One region of the Streptomyces sp. 3330 genome, then DNA from elsewhere that is predicted to be linked to it. Evidence: riboswitches for the same ligand, from Rfam matches in the RefSeq annotation. Region 1 holds a riboswitch; each other region holds the start of a gene.
The links. Region 1 has a riboswitch for S-adenosylmethionine ahead of thrC (threonine synthase). Riboswitches for the same ligand answer to the same signal wherever they lie in the genome.

Region 1 (6,932 bases):
GCGGAGATGGAGGCCGTGGAAGCGATCTGCTCCTTGGTCTCGACATCCTTGGCCTGCTCGAGCAGCGCACCGGAGACGGCCTCGACGGCCTTCTCGATGCCGCGCTTGAGGGCCATCGGGTTGGCGCCGGCGGCTACGTTGCGCAGGCCTTCCTTGACCAGGGCCTGGGCGAGGACGGTCGCGGTGGTCGTACCGTCACCGGCGACGTCGTCCGTCTTCTTGGCGACTTCCTTGACCAGCTCGGCGCCGATCTTCTCGTACGGGTCCTCGAGCTCGATCTCCTTGGCGATGGAAACACCATCGTTGGTGATCGTGGGGGCGCCCCACTTCTTCTCGAGGACGACGTTGCGGCCCTTGGGGCCGAGCGTCACCTTCACGGCGTCCGCGAGCTGGTTCATGCCGCGCTCGAGGCCGCGCCGTGCCTCCTCGTCGAACGCGATGATCTTGGCCATGTGAAGTGGTCCTCCCGGACTGGGGTGGATTGCTCCGGACCGCGCTGGCGCCCGCGACGGACGGCTCGCCGGCCGCGTGGTTCCTTGCCCCACTTGGCCTGCGGGCCTCACCGACCCGGTCCTTCTTTGTCACTCTCACCTTCAGAGTGCTAACGCCAATGATTAGCACTCGACCCATGAGAGTGCAAGCGCCTCCGCCGGACCCGTGCCCTTCCGGACACCCTCCGCAGGCGTCCGGACGACGCCTCGGCCAGGCCTCGCGGGCGCACCCGGACAGACCGAAGGGCTCGCGCCCCGTGGGGGTGCGAGCCCTTCGTCAGTTGTACAGAAGAACGACGCTTTCAGTCGGCGCGTGCTTCAGCCGGTCGCGAGCCGGACCATGTCCGCCTGCGGCCCCTTCTGACCCTGCGAGATCTCGAAATCGACCCGCTGACCCTCTTCCAGGGTGCGGTAGCCGTCCATCTGGATCGCGCTGTAGTGGACGAAAACATCCGCACCACCGTCGACCGCGATGAAGCCGTACCCCTTCTCCGCGTTGAACCATTTGACGGTGCCCTGAGCCATGCCTAACTCCCCTATTACTGGCCCTTGCACAGATCCACACTTCGCGGATCCGGGTCAGACCTCACCCCCCGGTTGGCTTGGGGGCGTGCGCCGGAACGCGTCGACCGCGGCTGAATGTATCTGTCCAACTGCCGTCTGCAACAGGTCAGTCGGACGAGAATTCCGGACGCACGGGATCCGGAATGTGGCGAGAATTCGCCTGAATTGAGGGCAAGTCGGGCCCTGCATAAGCCTCAAAAGCCACGGAAGCGGCGCGCATATTGGCTGCTTCTTGTCGGGCTCGGGGCAGAAATCAAAGGCTCCGGATCCGGTGATCCGGACCGGGTTCCCCAACTGTACCGCGCTCAACCACGCTGAATTGCCCCCTCCGCTTCTATCGCGGAGAGGGCAATTCGATGAACGCTCGGTAATCGCTGTTACCGACGGTTACTACCGACGGGTACTGAACTACGGTCAGCCGCCGGCGACGGCCGGGATGATGGAGACGCCGGCGCCGTCCGGAGTGGCCGTCTCCAGACCCTGCTCGAAGCGGACGTCGTCGTCGTTCACGTACACGTTGACGAACCGGCGCAGCTTGCCCTGGTCGTCCAGGACGCGCGCCGCGATGCCCGTGTGGTTCTTCTCCAGGTCGGCGATGACCTCGCCGAGGGTGGCTCCCTCGGCCTTCACCTCGGCCTGGCCGCCGGTGTAGGTGCGCAGGATGGTGGGGATGCGGACGTTGACGCTCATGACGCGAGGCCAGCCTCTCGGAAGGAGTCGAGGTTCGGACGGATGGTCGCGGTCAGCCCGGTGCCGGCCACCGCGTCCAGGGTCTTCAGTCCGTCGCCCGTGTTGAGGACGACGGTCGTCTTGGTCGGGTCGAGAAGACCGTTCTCGATCAGCTTGCGCGTCACACCCACGGTCACACCGCCGGCGGTCTCCGCGAAGATGCCCTCGGTCCGCGCCAGCAGCTTGATCGCGTCGACGACCTGCTCGTCGTTCACGTCCTCCACCGCGCCGCCGGTCCGCCGCGCGATGTCGAGGACGTACGGACCGTCCGCCGGGTTGCCGATGGCCAGCGACTTGGCGATGGTGTTCGGCTTCTGCGGGCGGACCACGTCGTGCCCGGCCTTGTAGGCCACGGACACCGGAGAGCAGCCCTCGGCCTGCGCGCCGAAGATCTTGTACGGCTTGTCCTCGACCAGCCCGAGCCTGATCAGCTCCTGCAGGCCCTTGTCGATCTTCGTGAGCTGGGAGCCGGAGGCGATCGGCACGACCAGCTGGTCCGGCAGCCGCCAGCCGAGCTGCTCGCAGATCTCGTACGCCAGCGTCTTGGAGCCCTCCGCGTAGTACGGCCGCAGGTTGACGTTGACGAAGCCCCAGCCCTCGCCCGCCGGGTCGCCGATGAGCTCGGAGCAGAAGCGGTTGACGTCGTCGTAGTTGCCCTCGATGCCGACGAGTTCGCCGCCGTAGATCGCGGCCATGACGACCTTGCCCTGCTCCAGGTCGTGCGGGATGAACACGCAGGACCGGAAGCCCGCCCGGGCGGCCGCGGCGCCGACGGCGCCGGCCAGGTTGCCCGTGGAGGAGCAGGAGAGCGTGGTGAAGCCGAAGGCGCGGGCGGCCTCGATGGCCTGGGCGACGACACGGTCCTTGAAGGAGTGCGTCGGGTTGCCGGAGTCGTCCTTGACGAAGAGCTTGCCGGCGTCGACGCCCAGTTCCCGGGCGAGGTTGTCGGCCTGGACGAGCTTGGTCCACCCGGGGTTGATGTTGGGCTTGTCGGCCACGTCCGCGGGGACGGGCAGCAGCGGCGCGTAGCGCCAGATGTTCGCGGGGCCCGCCTCGATGCGCTTGCGGAGCTCCTCCGTGTCGTAGGAGGAGAAGTCGTAGGCGATCTCGAGCGGGCCGAAACACTCCTCGCAGGCGAAGACCGGGCCGAGGGGCACGCGGTGGCCGCACTCGCGGCAGCTCAACGCCGAGGCCGGACCGAGGTCGACAGCAGAGGACGTCGTGGAGTCGGTGGTGCTTGCAACAGTCTGCGCAGCCATGTGAGGCGAGGCCCTTTCTCCTCATCTTCCTCACGACGCATCTCGCCGTGAGACGGATTTGGCACCTTCCCGAGCCGGGAGCCCCGCGGAGCGATCACCACGTGGATCGGTGATCGTTACGAGACCGGCTGGAGGGTTGCCGGGGCTTCATCGGGCCGTATCCCTCTGCCCCTCTGGATGAGCGGTATGAAGTTGTGAACGGGAGGAGACCTCGGACATGCGATGGTCATCCGCGTTGTTCAAGACTGTAACCGAAGGCCAGGACAGTTGAGATAGTCGTCCGAACCGCGAGATGGATCACACGGTCACCTCCCGTGCACCCGGTGTGATCACGACAGTGAGGAGCCGCAGACTGTGCTTCGAGAAACTGAGCGCTGGCTGGCCACCCGCTCCTGGTCCGTCACCGATCGTCCGCTCCACCGGATCCTGGCCGCGAAGCGCGCCACGAACCAGTCGGTGTCCGTCGTCCTGCCCGCGCTGAACGAGGAGGAGACGGTCGGTGACATCGTCGCGGTCATCCGTCACGACCTCATGCACCAGGTCCCGCTCGTCGACGAGATCGTGGTCGTCGACTCGGGATCGACCGACCGTACGTCCGAGGTGGCCGCGGCGGCCGGCGCGCGGGTCGTCCACCGGGACGACATCCTGCCGCGGATACCGGCCGTGCCCGGCAAGGGCGAGGTCCTGTGGCGCTCCCTGCTGGTCACCACCGGGGACATCGTCTGTTTCATCGACGCCGATCTGAGGGAGTTCTCCTCGGACTTCGTCACGGGGATCGTCGGCCCGCTGCTCACCGACCCCGGGGTGGATCTGGTCAAGGGCATGTACGACCGTCCGCTGGGCGGCGCGGCCGGCCAGGGCGGCCGGGTCACCGAGCTCATGGCCCGCCCGCTGCTCAACATGCACTGGCCGCAGCTGGCCGGGTTCGTGCAGCCGCTCGGCGGCGAGTACGCGGCCCGCCGCAGTCTGCTGGAGCAGCTGCCCTTCCCCGTCGGCTACGGCGTGGAGCTGGGCATGCTGGTGGACGCCCTGCACCTGGTGGGCCTGGACGCCCTCGCCCAGGTCGACATCGGCGTGCGCAAGCACCGTCACCAGGACGGACAGGCACTGGGCCGGATGGCCGCGGCCATCTACCGCACCGCCCAGCTCCGGCTGGCCCGAGGACACCTGATCCGCCCGTCCCTCACCCAGTTCGAACGGAGCACGGACGGCTTCGAGCCGCGCACCTACTCCGTGGACACCGAGGAAAGGCCGCCGATGGCGGAGATCGCGGAGTACGCGACCCGCAAGGTCGCCTGACCGCCGGACGGGCCGTATACGGCAGGGCGCCGCCACCGGCGACACGGCCGGATACGGCCCGTCCACACAGCGCGACCGTACGTTTGAGCGTTTCCCGACCGGGCTAGGTTGAGGCGTATGGCTTCCACGCACGACACTCCCGCCCGGGCCGCCGAGGTGCTGGTCGCGTCCAACCGCGGCCCGGTCTCCTACGAACTGCGCGAGGACGGCTCGCTGCACGCGAAACGCGGCGGCGGCGGGCTGGTCTCCGGCCTGTCGGCCATCGGACCCGAGGCGGGCGCCCTGTGGGTGTGCTCGGCGCTCTCCGAGGGCGACCGGGAGGCGGTCCGGCGCGGGGTCGGCGAGGAGGGCGTGCGCATGCTGGCCGTCCCGGCCGACGTGCACGCCGACGCGTACAACGGCATCGCCAACTCCGTGCTGTGGTTCGTCCACCACCTGCTCTACCAGACGCCGCTGGAGCCCACGTTCGACGCGGAGTTCCGCCGCCAGTGGGCGTCGTACGAGACCTACAACCGGGCGTTCGCGCAGGCGCTGGCCGAGGAGGCGGCGGACGGCGCGGCGGTGCTGGTCCAGGACTACCACCTGTGCCTGGTCCCCGGAATGCTGCGCGAGCTGCGCCCCGACCTGCGCATCGGACACTTCTCGCACACGCCGTGGGCGCCGGTGGACTACTTCGCGCTGCTGCCGGGGGACGTCCGTGAGCAGTTGCTGCACGGCATGCTCGGCGCGGACCGCCTGGGCTTCCTCACCCGGCGCTGGGCGGACGCGTTCACCGCGTGCTGCACGGAGTTCACCGGCGGCCCCGGCAAGACGCAGATCGGCGTGCACGGCCTCGGCGCGGACGCCGACTTCCTGCGCGAGCGCGCGCACCGGCCGGACGTCGACGAGCGCATGGCGTCCCTGCGGGCGGAGATCGGCGAGGGCCGCAAGGCGATCGTCCGCGTCGACCGCACCGAGCTGTCCAAGAACATCGTGCGCGGGCTCCTGGCCTACCGGCAGCTGCTCGACGACCACCCGGAGTGGCGCGAGCGGGTCGTCCATGTGGCCTTCGCCTACCCCTCACGGCAGGACCTCGCCGTCTACCGCGACTACACGGCCGAGGTGCAGCGCCTGGCCGAGGAGATCAACACCGCGTACGGCACGCCCGGCTGGACCCCGGTCCTGCTGAACCTCAAGGACGACTTCGCCCGCTCCCTCGCCGCCTACCGGCTGGCCGACGTGGCCCTGGTGAACCCGATCCGCGACGGCATGAACCTGGTCGCCAAGGAGGTGCCGGTCGTCTCCGACGAGGGCTGCGCGCTGGTCCTGTCCCGGGAGGCCGGGGCCTACTGGGAGCTGCGCGAGGACGCGATCACGGTGAACCCGTACGACGTCCTGGAGACCGCTCGCGCCCTGCACGAGGGGCTGACCATGAAGCCGGAGGAGCGGGCCGCGCGCACGAAGCGGCTGTCCGCTGCGGCGACCGCGCTTCCCCCGGCCCGGTGGTTCCTGGACCAGCTGAACGCCCTGCGGGAGATTCAGCCGAGCTGAGCGGCCAGCTGCCGCAGCAGCCGTACGACGCCGGCGGGCCCGTCGACGACGAGGTCCGCGCGGTCCGCCAGTTCACCGACCTCGGTGCTGCCGCTGCACACCAGCAGCCCGGGGACGCCGTCCGCGCGGAGCTTCTCCACGGCGGCGAAGGCGGGCAGGTCGCCGAGGTCGTCACCGGCGTAGAGGACGGAGCGCGCGCCGGTCTCGCGGACGTGCTCCAGCAGGGCGACGCCCTTGTCCATGCCCGGCGGGCGCAGCTCCAGGACCATCCGGCCGGGTTCGACGATCAGGCCGTGCCGGCCGGCCAGGTCGGTGAGCGGGGCCCGCAGCGCCTCGAAGGCGGCCCGGGGGTCGTCGGCGCGGCGGGTGTGGACGGCTACGGCCCGGCCGCCCTTCTCCTCGACCGAGACCCCGGGGTGGTCCCCCGCGGCGGCCAGGACCCGCGGGAGTTCGGCGCGGACGGCGGCCACGCCCGGGTGCGGGGGCGGGGCGCTCAGGGCGCCGGTGCGGGCGTCCCAGCGCTCGGCGCCGTAGTGGCCGAGGACGGAGAGGTGCTCCAGCCCTTCGGCCCCGGCGAACCCGCCGCGCCGTACGGCGACCTCGGCGGGCCGCCCGGTGATGACGGCCACGGCGGCGACCTTCGGCGCGAGGGCCGTGAGCGCGGGGACGGCGTCGGGGTGCGCCCGGGCGTCCTCCGGGTTCTCTACGATCGGGGCGAGGGTGCCGTCGAAGTCGAGCGCGACGAGCGTGCTGGAGGGCCGGCCGGTGATCGCGTCGAGTGCGGCGCGGCCCGCCGGGGTGACCGGGACGGGAAGGGAGCGGGGTCCGGGTTCCGTGGACTGCGTCTCGTGGGTGCCCATACGCCGACGATAACCAACGCGGGCCCGCGGCTAGCGCTCCCCCCGCCTCGCCTCCCGCACTCTGCGCAGCCTGTTCACCGTGACCGGGTCGTGGGCCAGCGCGCGGGGGTCGTCCAGCAGGGCGTTGAGGAGCTGGTAGTAGCGGACCGGGGAGAGGTCCAGCTCCTCGCGTATCGCCCGTTCCTTCGCGCCGGGGCCGG
Region 2 (6,932 bases), on a different contig from region 1:
GTGACCGTCGTCGGCCTCGACGGCACGATCGTGGCCGGAAGCCTGCGGCCGACCTCGGAACTGGAGCTGCACCTCGGGGTCTACCGCCGCTACGGAGTGGGCGCGGTCGTCCACACCCATGCCCCGATGGCCACCGCGGTGTCCTGCGTCCTCGACGAACTTCCCTGCATCCACTACCAGTTGCTCGCGCTGGGCGGCACGGTGCGGGTCGCGCCCTACGCCACCTTCGGCACCCCCGAACTCGCCGAGTCCGTCCTCACCGCGCTCGACGGGCGCAGCGCGGCCCTGCTGGCGAACCACGGCGCGGTCACTCACGGGCCGACTCTCGACAAGGCCGTCGAGAACGCGCTGCTGCTCGAATGGGCCTGCGGTGTCTACCAGCGCGCGGCCGCCATGGGCCGGCCCCGCGTCCTCGACGAGCGACAGCAACTCGCCGTGATCGAGGCCGCGATCGCCCGCGACTACGGCACCACCCACCGCGTCCCACCCGCGCAGGAACAGAGCCGATGAGGCCGATGAAGGGGGAAAGCCGATGAAGGTCTTCACCATGGGCGTGCATGTGCTGGACGTGCTCGTGCGGCCGGTGCGGGAGATACCGCAGGGCCAGGGCGCGACACTGGTCGACGACATCCGGATGACCGCCGCCGGGACCGCGGGCGGCACCGCGCTCACCCTGGCCAAGCTGGGCGCGCGGGTGCGCAGCGCAGGAGCCGTCGGCGCCGACCCGACCGGGGATCTGCTGGCGCGACTGCTGGACCGGGCGGGTGTCGACACGGAGTTCCTCGTCCGCCGCACGGACACCGCCACCTCCGCGAGCGTGCTGCCGATCCGCCCCAACGGGGACCGCCCCTCGCTGCACCTGCTCGGCGCCAACCTCACCTACGGCCTCGACGACGTCCCCTGGGACGCCCTCGCGGAGGCCGACCATCTGCACCTGGGCGGACCGGAGTTGATCGGCGTCGACGTCGCCGCACGCATCCTGTCGTTCGCCCGGGAGCACGGGGTCGTCACGTCCGTGGACCTGCTCGCGCCCGGCGTCCTCGGCAGCTTCGAGCAGATCGAGGCGGCCCTGCCCCACATCGACCATCTGCTGCCCAACGAGGACCAGGTCCTCGGCTTCACCGGCGAGAGCGACCTGCTGACGGGCGCGCGCAGACTCCTCGCCGCCGGTGCGGGCGTCGTCGCCGTCACGCGCGGCGGCGACGGCGCGCTCGTGGTGACCGCGGACGGCGCGGAACCGGTCCCCGCCTTCGTGGTCGACGTCGTCGACACCACGGGATGCGGCGACGCCTTCTCGGCGGGCTATCTGCGGGGCGTGAGCCTGGGCCGCACGCCGGGCGACGCCGCCGTCCTCGGCAGCGCCGCCGCCGCACTGGTCGCCCAGGGGCTCGGCAGCGACCACGGCGATTTCGACCTCGCCGCCGCCGACGCCTTCGCCGCGACGGCCAGGTCCCGCACCTGAGCGGAGGTCTCCCCGGCCGACCGGCCCGAGAGGCCGGCGGACCTCGCTTCCATGTTCACCCCGCGGGTGATACGCCACGGGCACACGGGCGCGACCGCGGGTACGGGCGCCGCCGATGGCGAAGGGGTTGGGCGATGAGTGAGGCTTCGGACACCGCGCTGCTGCTCGTACGGGTCGTGCTCGGCGTGGTGATGGTGGCGCACGGCTGGAACCACTGGCGCGGCGGGGGCGGCATCTCCGGCACCGCCGGCTGGTTCGGCGGGCTCGGACTCACCCGCCCGAGACTCCAGGCATGGCTCAGCGTCCTCACCGAACTCGGCGCGGGCGTGCTGTTGGTGGCGGGTTTCCTCACCTCGCTGGCCTGCGCGGCCGTGCTGTCCGTGATGCTGGTCGCGGGCCTGCTCGCACACCGCCGCAACGGCTTCTTCGTGTTCAAGGAGGGCTACGAGTACGTCCTCGTCCTGGGCGTCCTCGTGGTGGCGCTGGGGGCCTGGGGGCCGGGGGAGTACGCGGTGGACGAGGCCGCGGACCTCGCGGTGACCGGCTGGACGGGCGCCGGGGTGGTGCTCGGGGTGGGCGTCGTCGCGACGGCCGGGCTGCTGGCGGTGTTCTGGCGCCCCCGGCGGGAGAGCTGAGGAGCCGCGCCCTGCGCGTCGGCCCGGGCGGCCCGGGCGGGGCGGATGCCGCCCCACCCGCCGCGCCGCCCTGCCGTGACGGGGCCCCTTCCCGGGGTGCCGGTATTCACCTGGTGGACGCCCCCTTGACGGCGGCTCGAGGCGGATCGACACTCGATCCGGGAATCCTAGTGAACGGGTAGGGAAACGATGGGGCGACGGGAGCCGACCACCGGCCGAGCGGGCCGCACGGCGTGGTCGTCACCCCTTCTCACCTCCCGCCGTCACATCGACCTGAAGCGCGTCTGCAGCGCCATCAGGTTCCAGGACTGAGCCGGGCCCGTCCCCGCGCCGAACCGCACCGGCGGTGTCCCCCGGACGCGGCCGCACCCGGCGCGGGCGGACGAGGTCCGCACCTCCCTCTTCGACGTCGCATCCGCCGCGCGCACGCCCGTCGTGCGTCCCGCCCCCGGGGAGAGTCATGTCCGTCACGCCACTGGCCGCCCACCCGTCCCCCCGACCCGCCGCCCCCTTCCGGGGCCGGATCGGCCGCGACGCGCGCAGCGGCCACTACGCGGTGCCGCGCCGCTACCGCCTCCATCTGGCCCCGGCCGACCCCGACTGTCTGCGCATCGCCGTCACCCACAGCCTCCTCGGCCTGGGCAAGGCCTGCCCGGTCACCTTCCTGCCCGCCGTCCCGGACTGCCCCGACGGAGGCCACTCCGCGCTGCGTCCGCTGTACGACGCCAGCGCGCACCGGTACACCGGACCCGCCCTCGCGCCCGTGCTCAGCGACGACTGGTCGGGGCGCATCGTCAGCAGCCACGGCCCCGACATCGCCCGTGACCTCGCCCGGCGCTTCGGCGCCGGCCGGCCCCCCCTGTACCCGTGCGGCGCGGAGTCGCAGATCGAGGCCGTCGAGCGGATGTGCGCCCAGGGCATCGAGGAGGCCGCCCAGCGCGCCGGAGCGGCCGACACCGCGGGGGCGGAGCGCGCCGCCGCCCTCGACACCCTGCTCGGCACGCTCGGGGTGCTGGAACGCGGGCTCGGTGCCCACGAGTACCTGATCAGCGATCAGATCACGGCAGCTGACGTCGAGTTGTGGGTCACCCTGGTCCAACTCGACACCGTGCACCGCTATCACCTCGACGCGGCCGCCGTGCACCGCGTCGCCGACCACCCCGCGCTCTGGGCCTACGCCCGCCGGCTGGCCGCTCACCCGGCCTTCGGCGCCCATCTTGACCTCGACGCCGTCTCCCGCCGTCATCACGCCCGTTGCCAGGGCCTGGAGGCCGCCGGCGCCGCCGTCCAGATCCTGGACTGGGAGACCCACGCGGCGGACGGTTCGGCGGTCCGACCGCAGGTCGACCGGCCCTGACCTGGTCCATCCACCGGACAGCCGTTGACATTCGTTCGGGCAACTGTCTTACTTACGGCCCAGAACGGTCATGAGCGTCAGCGACAAGCCCTGGCTTGCTGACCGGCAACCCTCGCTCCGCGGTGGGGTGCCCCAGGTGACGACCGGACCGACGTTTCGGTAATGACGCATCGGTAAGCGCGAGGGCCCCTCGGGGGCCGGAACAGTGATGGTGACGGACATGTACGCAGCTCTTCGGACGGCGCCGCGTCGCCCCCGGGGCTGCGTACGGCCGTACCTCGACATCCTCGTCGCCAACCGCGCCGTCGACCTCCTGCGCGTGAACAGCGCACTGTGTACCGCACCGGGCCGTGCCCGCTGTCGGGGCTGAACGAACCCCTCGCACCGCAGCCCCGCCTCCGCGTTCCTGACGAACACCGCCCGAGCGGTGTCCCGTTGTCCGCCCCACCCCGGTCTCCTGCACGCGTCCGTGCGCCATGCCCCGTTCGCGCCCGCGGAGCGGTTCCCACCGCCCCGCCGAAGCGCGTCCGGCCACGCACGTCCGCCGTGACCCGGGGTGTCCGACTCCCGCCGGAGCCCCCTCATGAGTGAACCCCCAGGCGCCGTGACCCTCGCCGAGGCCGCGCCCGCCGCCGTCGTCCCGTCAGAGAAGCGCACCGCCCAGCGCGTCCAGCCGCTGCGCAGGCCCGGACGCTGGATCGCCACCGCCGTGGCCCTGGTCCTGGTGGCGCAGTTCACCCACGGACTGATCTCCAACCCCTTCTACCAGTGGGACCGTTTCGGCTACTGGTTCCTGCGGCCGGTCATCCTCGACGGACTGCTGATCACCCTCGAAGTGGCCGCCTACAGCGCGGTGCTGGGCCTGCTCGGCGGCATCCTGCTCGCCCTCGCCCGGCTCTCGAAGAGCCCGGTGCTGCGCGCGGTGAGCTGGACCTACGTCTGGGCGCTGCGCTCCATCCCGCTGATCGTGGTGCTGCTCTTCCTCTACAACTTCAGCGCCCTGTACCAGACCCTGAGCGTGGGGGTCCCCTTCGGCCCGGCGTTCTTCCGCTTCGACGAGTCGCGGCTGGCCACCGACATGGTGATCGCCGTCGTCGGCCTCAGCCTCAACGAGGCGGCCTACGCCGCCGAAGTGGTCCGCGGCGGCATCCTCTCCGTCGACCAGGGCCAGCACGAGGCTGCCGCCGCGCTCGGCCTGCCCAAGCGCTACCAGTTCTGGAAGATCGTCTTCCCGCAGGCCCTGCGGTCGATCACGCCGAACTACGTCAACCAGCTGATCGGCCTGGTCAAGTCCACCTCGCTGGTCTTCTACGTGTCCCTGCTCGACCTGTTCGGCACCGCGCAGACCATGGGGGCCACCTACCCCGGCGACATCGTGCCGCTGCTGCTGGTCGTCACCGTCTGGTACCTGATCCTGACCAGCCTCGTCTCCGTCGTCCAGTTCTACGTCGAGCGGTACTACGCCCGGGGCGCCACGCGTTCCCTGCCGCCGACGCCGCTCCAGAAACTGCGGACCGGTCTCACCGACCTGCGGGCCCGCATCCGCCGGGAGGCCGCCGTATGACCACCGAGACCCTGCAGAGCTCCGAGATCGCCGGGATCGTGCCCGCCGCCGTCGAGGTGCACGACGTGCACAAGTGGTACGGCGCCCACCGGGTCCTGGACGGGGTGAGCCTGACCGTCCGGCCCGGCGAGGTCACCGTGATCCTCGGCCCGTCCGGCTCCGGCAAGTCCACCCTGCTGCGGGTCATCAACCACCTGGAGAAGCCCGAGATCGGCTACGTCAGCGTCAACGGCGAGCCGATCGGCGTCCGCCGGCACGGCGACCGGCTGCGCGAGCTGAGCGAACGGGCCATCCTGAGCCAGCGCGGCCGGATCGGCTTCGTCTTCCAGAACTTCAACCTCTTCCCGCATCTGACCGTGCTCGACAACGTCGCCGCCGCGCCGGTCGCCACCGGGAGACTCGCCAAGGCCGCCGCCCTGGAACTGGCCCGTGAACTCCTCGACCGGGTGGGCCTCGCCGACAAGGCCGCCGCCTACCCCCGGCAGCTGTCCGGCGGCCAGCAGCAGCGGGTCGCCATCGCCCGCGCCCTCGCCCTGCGGCCCGGCGTGATCCTCTTCGACGAGCCCACCTCCGCGCTCGACCCCGAGCTCGTAGGCGAGGTCCTCGCCGTCATCAAGGACCTGGCGACCAGCGGCACCACGCTCGTCATCGTCACCCACGAGGTCGGCTTCGCCCGTGAGGTCGCCGACCGGGTCGTCTTCATCGACGGCGGGAAGATCGTCGAGCAGGGCCCGCCGGGCGAGGTCCTCGACAGACCGCGGCACGAGCGGACACGGGACTTCCTCAGCAAGGTGCTCTGACACCGACGGCGAGGTGCTCCGGCACCGACGCGCCCCACGACTTCCCCCCACGCCACCACCCAGCTCACCAGCGACAAAGGACGGCCATGTCTGCCCACTTCACCCGACGCAGCCTGATCCGCGGCATCACCGCGGCGACCGCGGTCGCCACCCTCGCCACCGGGCTCGCCGCCTGCGGTGGTGACAGCGAGGCCGCCACCACGACCGGCAGCGCCGCCGGCAGCGTGACCATCGGCCGGGTGTCCAACGGCGCCGCCGAGGAGACCGCCCTGAAGGTCTCCGAGGTCAAGTCCATCAGCGCCGAACTGCCCGACGCGATCAGGAAGAGCGGCAAGCTGAACATCGGCATCGGCGCCCTGCCCTCCGGCTTCGCCCCGCTCGCCTACGTCGGCGACGACCAGAAGACCCTCACCGGCGCCGAGCCCGACCTCGGCCGGCTGGTGGCCGCGGTCCTCGGACTGGAGCCGGAGACGAAGAACTTCACCTGGGAGAACCTCTTCGTCGGCATCGACAGCGGCAAGGTCGACGTCGGCTTCTCGAACATCACCGACACCGAGGAGCGCAAGAAGAAGTACGAGTTCGCCTCCTACCGCCAGGACAACCTCGGCTGGGAGGTCAAGAAGTCCAGCACGTGGAACTTCGACGGCGACTACGAGAACCTCGCCGGTCTGACCGTCACCGTCGGCTCCGGCACCAACCAGGAGAAGATCCTCCTGGAGTGGAAGAAGAAGCTGGAGTCCGAGGGCAAGAAGCTCACCGTCAAGTACTACCCGGACCGCAACGGCATCTACCTGGCGCTCGCCAGCGGCAAGATCGACGCGTACTTCGGACCCAACCCCGGCATCGCCTACAACGTCTCCCGGACCGCGGGCACGGCCAACGCCACCCGCAACGCGGGCACCTTCTCCGGGGCGGGTGAGAGCCTCCAGGGCCTGATCGCCGCCACCGCCAAGAAGGACAGCGGTCTCGCCGAGCCGCTCGCGGACGCCATCAACTACCTGATCGAGCACGGTCAGTACGCCAAGTGGCTGGCGGCCTACAACCTCTCCAACGAGGCCGTCGCCAAGTCCGAGATCAACCCGCCCGGGCTGCCGCTCGACAACTCCTGACCGCG
Region 3 (6,932 bases), on a different contig from region 1:
TGGCGATCCCGTCGGCCACCTCACGGTCGGTCGAGGCGACGATGACCGGACGGCCCGGCGGCTCGGCCCGCACCAGCTGACGGATCAGCTCGTCGGCCGTGACACCCGGCTTGGAGAACAGCACCCGCACCCCGCGCGGCGGCGCGAGCAGCACCGGAGCGGCCAGTTCGGCCCCGTCGAAGACACAGGTGACCTCGGCGCCGGTCTGCGCGGCGAGCTGGGAGAGCTGGCCGAGGAGCCTGAGCCGCTGCTTCTCCAGCGGCATCTGCGGATAGCCGGTCTTGGTGACGTTGTAGCCGTCGACCACGAGATGGGCCTGGGGCAGCGCGAGCAACTGGTCGAGAATGGCCGGATCGTTCTCCGACAGAGCACGCGTGGCGATGTCCTTCGGGGTCATCCGTCCCGGTTCGACCGCGTCGACGGTCTCCGCCGGACGCACCGACACCGGCGGCAGCGCCAGCTCCCGCCGCAGCCCCTGGGCCGCGTCGAGCACCGTGTCCAGCAGCAGCCGCACCCGCATGTCCTCGACGCTGCGCCCCTCGCGCGCCGCCCGCCGGGTGGCCTCCAGCGCGGCCTCCACCTCCGCGAGCCGCCCCTTCAGCCGCCGGGACTCGCTCTCCGCGGCGGACACCTGGGCCTGCCCCTCGGCGCGTACGCCCTCCAGTTCGGCCCGCACCTTGCGCAGCGCGGCCTCGCCCCGCTTGACGTCGCTGAGGGCCGAACGCAGCTTGCGGTGCAGCGATTCCGCTTCCTTCTTCGCGGCGTCCAGTTCGGCACGCAGCCCCTCGACGCCCGCCCGGGACTGCTCACGGGCGCGGTCGAGCTCCTCGCGCAGCCGCTCCAGTTCGGCCCGGCTCTCCTCGCCGGCCCGCTCGGCGTCCGCCCGCAGGGCTTCCTCGCCGGCCGCGGTGACCAGCTTCACCCAGCCGGTGGGCCGCAGCACATAGGCCGCGGCCGCCACTTCGTGCGGGTCCGCGGCCGGGGTCGGCGAGCCGGAGTCGAGAGCGCCGGCGAGTTCCGGCTGGGCCTCTCTGAACTTCTCGGCGATGCGCTGCCGGAAGAGCGGATCGGTCTCCAGCGCGGCCGCCATCGCGTTGCCCGCGAACTTCGCCCGCCGGTTCGGCGCGAACCGGGCGTACTGCCGCAACTGGGCGGGCAGTTCGCCGATGGTCAGCCCGCCGAAGCCGTCGGAGACGATCTGCACGACCCTGCGCCGCACGCCGTCCGGCAGCGGACGGTCGAGCATCTCGGCGGCGCCGTCGCCCGGCCCCCCGCCTGCGCTCTCCACCATCCGTCACACCCCAATACCTGTGCGGGGCCGCCTCCCGTCAGGAGCCGGCGCCGGGCCGATCCACGAGTTCCACCTGGTCCACGGCGTTGCACCAGCGGCACCGCACCGACTCGATGGTCTCACTGACCACCTCGCGCTCCTCGACCTTCGGCTCGCCCGCGAGATCGAGGTGCACGTACTCGACGACCTTCGACGAGCGCGTCACGTCGAACCGCGTGAGGTTGCCGCAGAGCGTGCAGCGCCACCGCGTCGTGGCGGTCGGCAGGGGAACCGTCATCGTGGCTTTCCACATCCTTCTGGTGTCGTGCTTCCAGTTGCCGGGGTCGGGCCGGAGGCTCCCCCGCGTGTATGGCTCGTAACCCTACGGCCTGGCGGGTACTCGCCGCCCATCCGTCCGCGGCGGCGAGGCGGTCCGGGCGACTGCGTCCGGTTACGTCATGCTTTGTTCTCGTGAGCGGCAACTGGAACGGGACGGTCGGCAGGGTGGTCCGCGACCGCCCGGCGCCGGTGACCTACGCACTGATCGCCCTGTGCTGCCTGATCTTCCTGATCGGGCCCGCCTCGGGCTTCAACCCGGTGTACGGCTCCGGCGACGAGCTGCTGGCCGCGCAGCGCGCCTACTTCCGGCGCTGGGGCGTGGTGCCCGGCGAGCTCTTCGAGGGCACGCCACGGGCCGCCCTGACCCCGGCCACGGCCCTGTTCGTCCACGGAAGCTGGGTGCATCTCCTGGGCAACATGCTCTTCCTCTACGTCTTCGGGACGATGACCGAGGGCCGGATGGGCCGCGTCGAGTTCACGCTCTTCTACCTGGGCTGCGGCTGTCTGGCCCTGCTGGGCTATGCGGCCGCCAACGCCGAGTCCTCGCAGTCCCTGGTCGGCGCCTCCGGGGCGATCTCCGCGGTGCTCGGCGCCTTTCTCTGTCTGTTCCCACGGGCGCGGGTGACCAGTCTCCTGCCGTTCCTGTTCTTCCTGCCGCTGCGCTTCCCCGCGTGGGTCGTGCTGCCCTTCTGGGCGGCCCTCCAGTGGGTCGCGGCGGGGCGGGCCCCCCAGGGGCCTGGGGTGGCCTATCTGGCGCACCTGGTGGGCTTCGGCCTGGGGCTCCTCTACGCGTGGGCCCGTTTCGGCGTCGGGAAGGGCCGGACGGGAGGCCCCGGAAGGGCAGCGGCGGGAGACGGGCGGGCGCGTAGAGTGAAGCCCGCCCCAGCTCCGGCTCCCGAGGGAGAGAACCAGCCGTGATCACCGCGATCGTCCTCATCAAGACCAGCGTGGACCGGATTCCCGAGATCGCGGAGCGGATCGCTTCGCTGGACTCCGTCAGCGAGGTCTTCTCGGTCACCGGGACGTACGACCTGATCGCCATGGTGCGGGTGAAGGAGCACGAGGACCTGGCGGAGGTCATCCCGGGCAGCATCAGCAAGATCCCCGGGGTCGAGGGCACGGACACACACGTCGCCTTCCGCACCTATTCGCAGCACGACCTGGAGGCGGCGTTCGCGATCGGGCTGGACTCCTGACCGGCTGAACACCGCCTCCGGCGGACCGTCGCTCACACCGCGGGCACGCAGCGGCCGTCTTCCGTCCGGTACTGCCACCGGGCGCCCTCGCTCACCAGTTCGCGCACCGCGTTCACGAAGCGCTCCACGTGCTCGTCCGGGGTTCCCGCGCCGAAGCTCACCCGGATCGCGTTGAGGGACTTCTCGCCGGGCGCCGCCTCGGGTGCGCCGCACTCGCCCTGGGTCTGGGGGTCGCTGCCCAGCAGGGTGCGCACCAGCGGGTGGGCGCAGAAGAGGCCGTCACGGACCCCGATGCCGTACTCGGCGGACAGGGCGGCGGCGAAGTGGGAGCTGTTCCAGCCCTCGACGACGAAGGAGATCACGCCGACCCGCGGGGCGTCGTCGCCGAACAGGGACAGCACCCTGACCTGCGGGACCTCGGCCAGTCCGGCCCGGACCCTCCCGATCAGGTACTCCTCCCGGGCGACCAGGTCGTCGAAGCCCGCCTCGGTGAGGGCCTTGCAGGCCGAGGCGATGGAGTAGGCGCCGATCACGTTCGGGGAGCCGGCCTCGTGGCGGGCGGCGCTCTCGTGCCACTCCACGTCCACTCCCCCGTCCTCGCGCCGGGTGACCTTGCGGCTGGCGCCGCCGCCCGCGAGGTAGGGATCGGCCGCCGCCAGCCAGTCGGCGCGGCCGGCCAGCACGCCGGCGCCGAAGGGCGCGTACAGCTTGTGACCGGAGAAGGCCACCCAGTCGACGTCGAGCTCCCGCACGGAGACCGGGTGGTGCGGGGCCAGCTGGGCGGCGTCCAGGACGATCCGGGCGCCGTGCGCGTGCGCGGCGGCCGCCAGCTCGCGTACCGGCCACAGCTCGCCGGTGACGTTCGAGGCGCCGGTGACGCAGACCAGGGCCGGACCGTGCGGGTCGCGCTCGGCGAGGGCCCGCTCCAGCGTCCCGACGGCCTGGCCCGGGGTGCGCGGCGCGTTCAGGTACGTGACCCGGGCGTCCTGCCAGGGCAGCAGCGAGGCGTGGTGCTCGGTCTCGAAGACGAAGACCTGGCAGTCGGCGGGCAGGGCGCGCGCCAGCAGGTTGAGGGAGTCCGTCGTCGAGCGGGTGAAGACCAGCTGGTCGTCGGAGCGGCAGTCCAGGAACTCGGCCACCGTCCTGCGGGCGTTCTCGAAGAGGTCCGTGGACAGCTGCGAGAGGTAGCCGGCGCCGCGGTGGACGCTGCCGTAGTACGGGGCGTAGGCCGCCACGTCGTCCCAGACGCGCTGGAGGGCGGGGGCGCTGGCCGCGTAGTCGAGCGCCGCGTAGGTGACCTCGCCGCCCGTCACGAGCGGGACCGTGACATCCCGGCCCAGAACGGGCAGCGGGGCACAAACCGTACGGGCGGTGGCAGCGGTGGAGACGGACATGGCGAACTCCCGTGTGAGGCAAGGGGGAACCGCCGTGCGAGCGGACAGGGCTCGAGCACGGAGGAAGGTGAAAGGGGTATGCGGAGGCGGGGCTCTACGCCCTATCGCATTCGCTTGCTCACGGAAGGCTCCCTCGAACGACCAGGACCCCTGGCGGTACTCACTCAGACGAGTGCGAGGGGTCCGCGCTTGCCGTAGACCTCGCTGCCTACGGCCTGGTCTTCACCCGGGGCACCCCGCCACGGACGGAGGGTTGCCGGACAGTCGGCCGGGGCCTCATGACTGTCACTCATGACCTGACACAGGAACGTACGTGAAGTGATCGCCGTCCCGCAACCCGTGTCCGGATCGCGGGACGGCCATCGGCCGTGCGGCGCTACGCGTTGGTCGCCGCGACCCAGCGGTCCAGCGCCCGCTTGGCCGCCCCCGAGTCGATCGACGCGGCCGCCTTGTCCATGCCGAGGCGCAGTTGCTCGGCGAGGGTCCCGGAGCCCGGCTCCAGGGCCACGAGGGCCGCCGCCGAGTTCAGCAGCACGGCGTCCCGCACCGGGCCCTTCTCGCCCTCCAGCAGGCGGCGGGCGACCTCCGCGTTGTACGACGGGTCACCGCCGCGCAGCGCCTCCACCGGGACCAGGTCGAGCCCGACGTCCCGCGGGTCGAAGGTCTCCTCGGTGACCTTGCCGTCGCGGACGACCCACACGTGGGAGGTGGCCGTCGTGGTCAGCTCGTCGAGACCGTCGTCGCCCCGGAAGACCAGGGACGAGTTGCCGCGCTCGGCGAAGACGCCCGCGACGACCGGCGCCATCCGCGGGTCCGCGACCCCGACCGCCTGGGCCCGCACCTTGGCGGGGTTGGTGAGCGGGCCGAGCACGTTGAACACCGTGCGGATGCCCAACTGGCCCCGGGCGGCGCCCACATGACGCAGCGCCGGGTGGAACTTGATGGCGAAGCAGAAGGTGATCCCGGCCTCCTGGGCCACCTCGGCCACCCGCCGCGGGGTCAGCTCCAGATTGACGCCGAGCTTCTCCAGGACGTCGGAGGCGCCGGACGCGGAGGACGCGGCCCGGTTGCCGTGCTTGACGACCGTGGCGCCCGAGCCGGCCACGACGATCGCCGACATCGTGGAGATGTTGACCGTCTTCGCGCCGTCGCCGCCCGTGCCGACGATGTCGACGGTCGGGCCGGGCACCTCGATCAGGTTGGCGTGCTCGTACATCGCCCGGACGAGCCCGTTGATCTCCGCGACGGTCTCGCCCTTGGCCCGCAGCGCCACCACGAAACCGGCGATCTGCGCGTCGGTCGCCTCCCCGCGCATGATCCGGTCCAGCGCCCAGAACGTGGCGTCGGCGTCCTGGTCGCGACCGTACAGCAGGCCGTTCAGCACCTCGGGCCAGGAACGGCCCGCCGCGGTGTCGCCTCCAGCGGGGGTCACAGCGCTCATAGCCGCTCCTGTGTGTCGTCGTGTGCGTCGTGCGCCTCGTAACGAGGTGCACCCCACCCTATCCAGCCGGTGGGCACGGCAAAGGGCCCCGTCCGAAGACCGGACGGGGCCCTTTCCTGTGGCGTGGCGACGCCTCAGCGATCAGTGGTGGCCGTGGCCGCTCGTGATCTCCTTGTACTCCTCCACGGTGGGCTTCGGAATCTGCTGGTCCTCACCGAAGTACGCACCGCTGATCTTGGCGCGGAGCTTCTCCTTGCCCTTCACCTTGCGCTCGACGCCGTTCTCGTCGACGGCGGCGCCGATCGCGGCCGGCTCGTACTGCTCGTGCGCCGTGAGGGTGTGCAGCTGCTCCTGGCTGAGCGGCTCGTGGATCTCGATGAACTCACCGTGCGGCAGGCGCTTGATGGTGCCGGTCTCGCGACCGTGCAGCACCTTGTCCCGGTCCCGGCGCTGGAGGCCGAGGCAGATCCGCTTGGTGACGATGTACGCGATGACCGGTCCGGCGATGAAGAAGATCCGGACGAACCAGGTGATCGCGTTGATCGACAGGTGGAGGTGGGTGGCCCACAGGTCGTTGCCACCGCCGACCAGCATGATCATGTACATCGTGACCCAGGCGACGCCCAGCGCGGTGCGCGTCGGGGCGTTGCGCGGCCGGTCCAGGATGTGGTGCTCGCGCTTGTCGCCCGTGACCCACGACTCGATGAAGGGGTAGAGCGCGAGGATCGCGAGCAGCACGCCGAACAGGAGCAGCGGGATGAACACGCCCAGGACCAGGGTGTGGCCCCAGATGTTGATCTCCCAGCCCGGCATGAAGCGGATCAGGCCCTCGGCGAAGCCCATGTACCAGTCGGGCTGGGCGCCGGTGGACACCTGGTCCGGACGGTAGGGGCCCATGGCCCAGATCGGGTTGATCTGCGCGATGGCCGCGACGACCGCGATCACGCCGAAGACCAGGAAGAAGAAGCCTCCGGCCTTGGCCATGTACACCGGCAGCAGCGGCATGCCGACGACGTTCTTGTTGCTCTTTCCGGGGCCCGCGAACTGCGTGTGCTTGTGGTAGAAGACCAGGATCAGGTGGCCGACCACCAGACCGAGCATGATGCCCGGCAGCAGCAGGATGTGGATCGAGTAGAACCGCGCCACGAAGTCGTGGCCCGGGAACTCCCCGCCGAACAGGAACATCGAGATGTACGTGCCGACGATCGGCGTGGACAGGATCGCGCCCTGGGTGAAGCGGACACCGGTGCCGGACAGCAGGTCGTCCGGCAGCGAGTAACCGGTGAAACCGG

Region 2: linked by a shared signal. The riboswitch ahead of J2X68_RS23130 (amino acid ABC transporter permease) and the one ahead of thrC (threonine synthase) in region 1 are both predicted to bind S-adenosylmethionine.
Region 3: linked by a shared signal. The riboswitch ahead of J2X68_RS00235 (aminotransferase class V-fold PLP-dependent enzyme) and the one ahead of thrC (threonine synthase) in region 1 are both predicted to bind S-adenosylmethionine.

The regions. Positions count from the first base shown of each region.
Region 1 covers NZ_JAVDVA010000003.1:129,324-136,255, reverse strand. Annotated here, with positions in the region: gene groL (chaperonin GroEL) at 1-452, opposite strand, end outside; gene J2X68_RS06560 (cold-shock protein) at 810-1,016, opposite strand; gene J2X68_RS06555 (ubiquitin-like small modifier protein 1) at 1,470-1,745, opposite strand; gene thrC (threonine synthase) at 1,742-3,043, opposite strand; SAM riboswitch class I at 3,062-3,227, opposite strand; gene J2X68_RS06545 (glucosyl-3-phosphoglycerate synthase) at 3,398-4,342, shown strand; gene J2X68_RS06540 (trehalose-6-phosphate synthase) at 4,460-5,872, shown strand; gene otsB (trehalose-phosphatase) at 5,860-6,732, opposite strand; gene J2X68_RS06530 (DUF3263 domain-containing protein) at 6,763-6,932, opposite strand, start outside.
Region 2 covers NZ_JAVDVA010000014.1:44,031-50,962, forward strand. Annotated here, with positions in the region: gene J2X68_RS23110 (class II aldolase/adducin family protein) at 1-510, shown strand, start outside; gene J2X68_RS23115 (carbohydrate kinase family protein) at 533-1,462, shown strand; gene J2X68_RS23120 (DoxX family protein) at 1,597-2,097, shown strand; gene J2X68_RS23125 (glutathione S-transferase C-terminal domain-containing protein) at 2,558-3,454, shown strand; SAM riboswitch class IV at 3,521-3,640, shown strand; gene J2X68_RS23130 (amino acid ABC transporter permease) at 4,038-5,018, shown strand; gene J2X68_RS23135 (amino acid ABC transporter ATP-binding protein) at 5,015-5,818, shown strand; gene J2X68_RS23140 (transporter substrate-binding domain-containing protein) at 5,905-6,927, shown strand.
Region 3 covers NZ_JAVDVA010000001.1:44,064-50,995, forward strand. Annotated here, with positions in the region: gene J2X68_RS00215 (NYN domain-containing protein) at 1-1,291, opposite strand, end outside; gene J2X68_RS00220 (hypothetical protein) at 1,329-1,568, opposite strand; gene J2X68_RS00225 (rhomboid family intramembrane serine protease) at 1,742-2,527, shown strand; gene J2X68_RS00230 (Lrp/AsnC family transcriptional regulator) at 2,524-2,805, shown strand; gene J2X68_RS00235 (aminotransferase class V-fold PLP-dependent enzyme) at 2,838-4,199, opposite strand; SAM riboswitch class IV at 4,380-4,496, opposite strand; gene trpD (anthranilate phosphoribosyltransferase) at 4,576-5,640, opposite strand; gene J2X68_RS00245 (cytochrome bc complex cytochrome b subunit) at 5,782-6,932, opposite strand, start outside.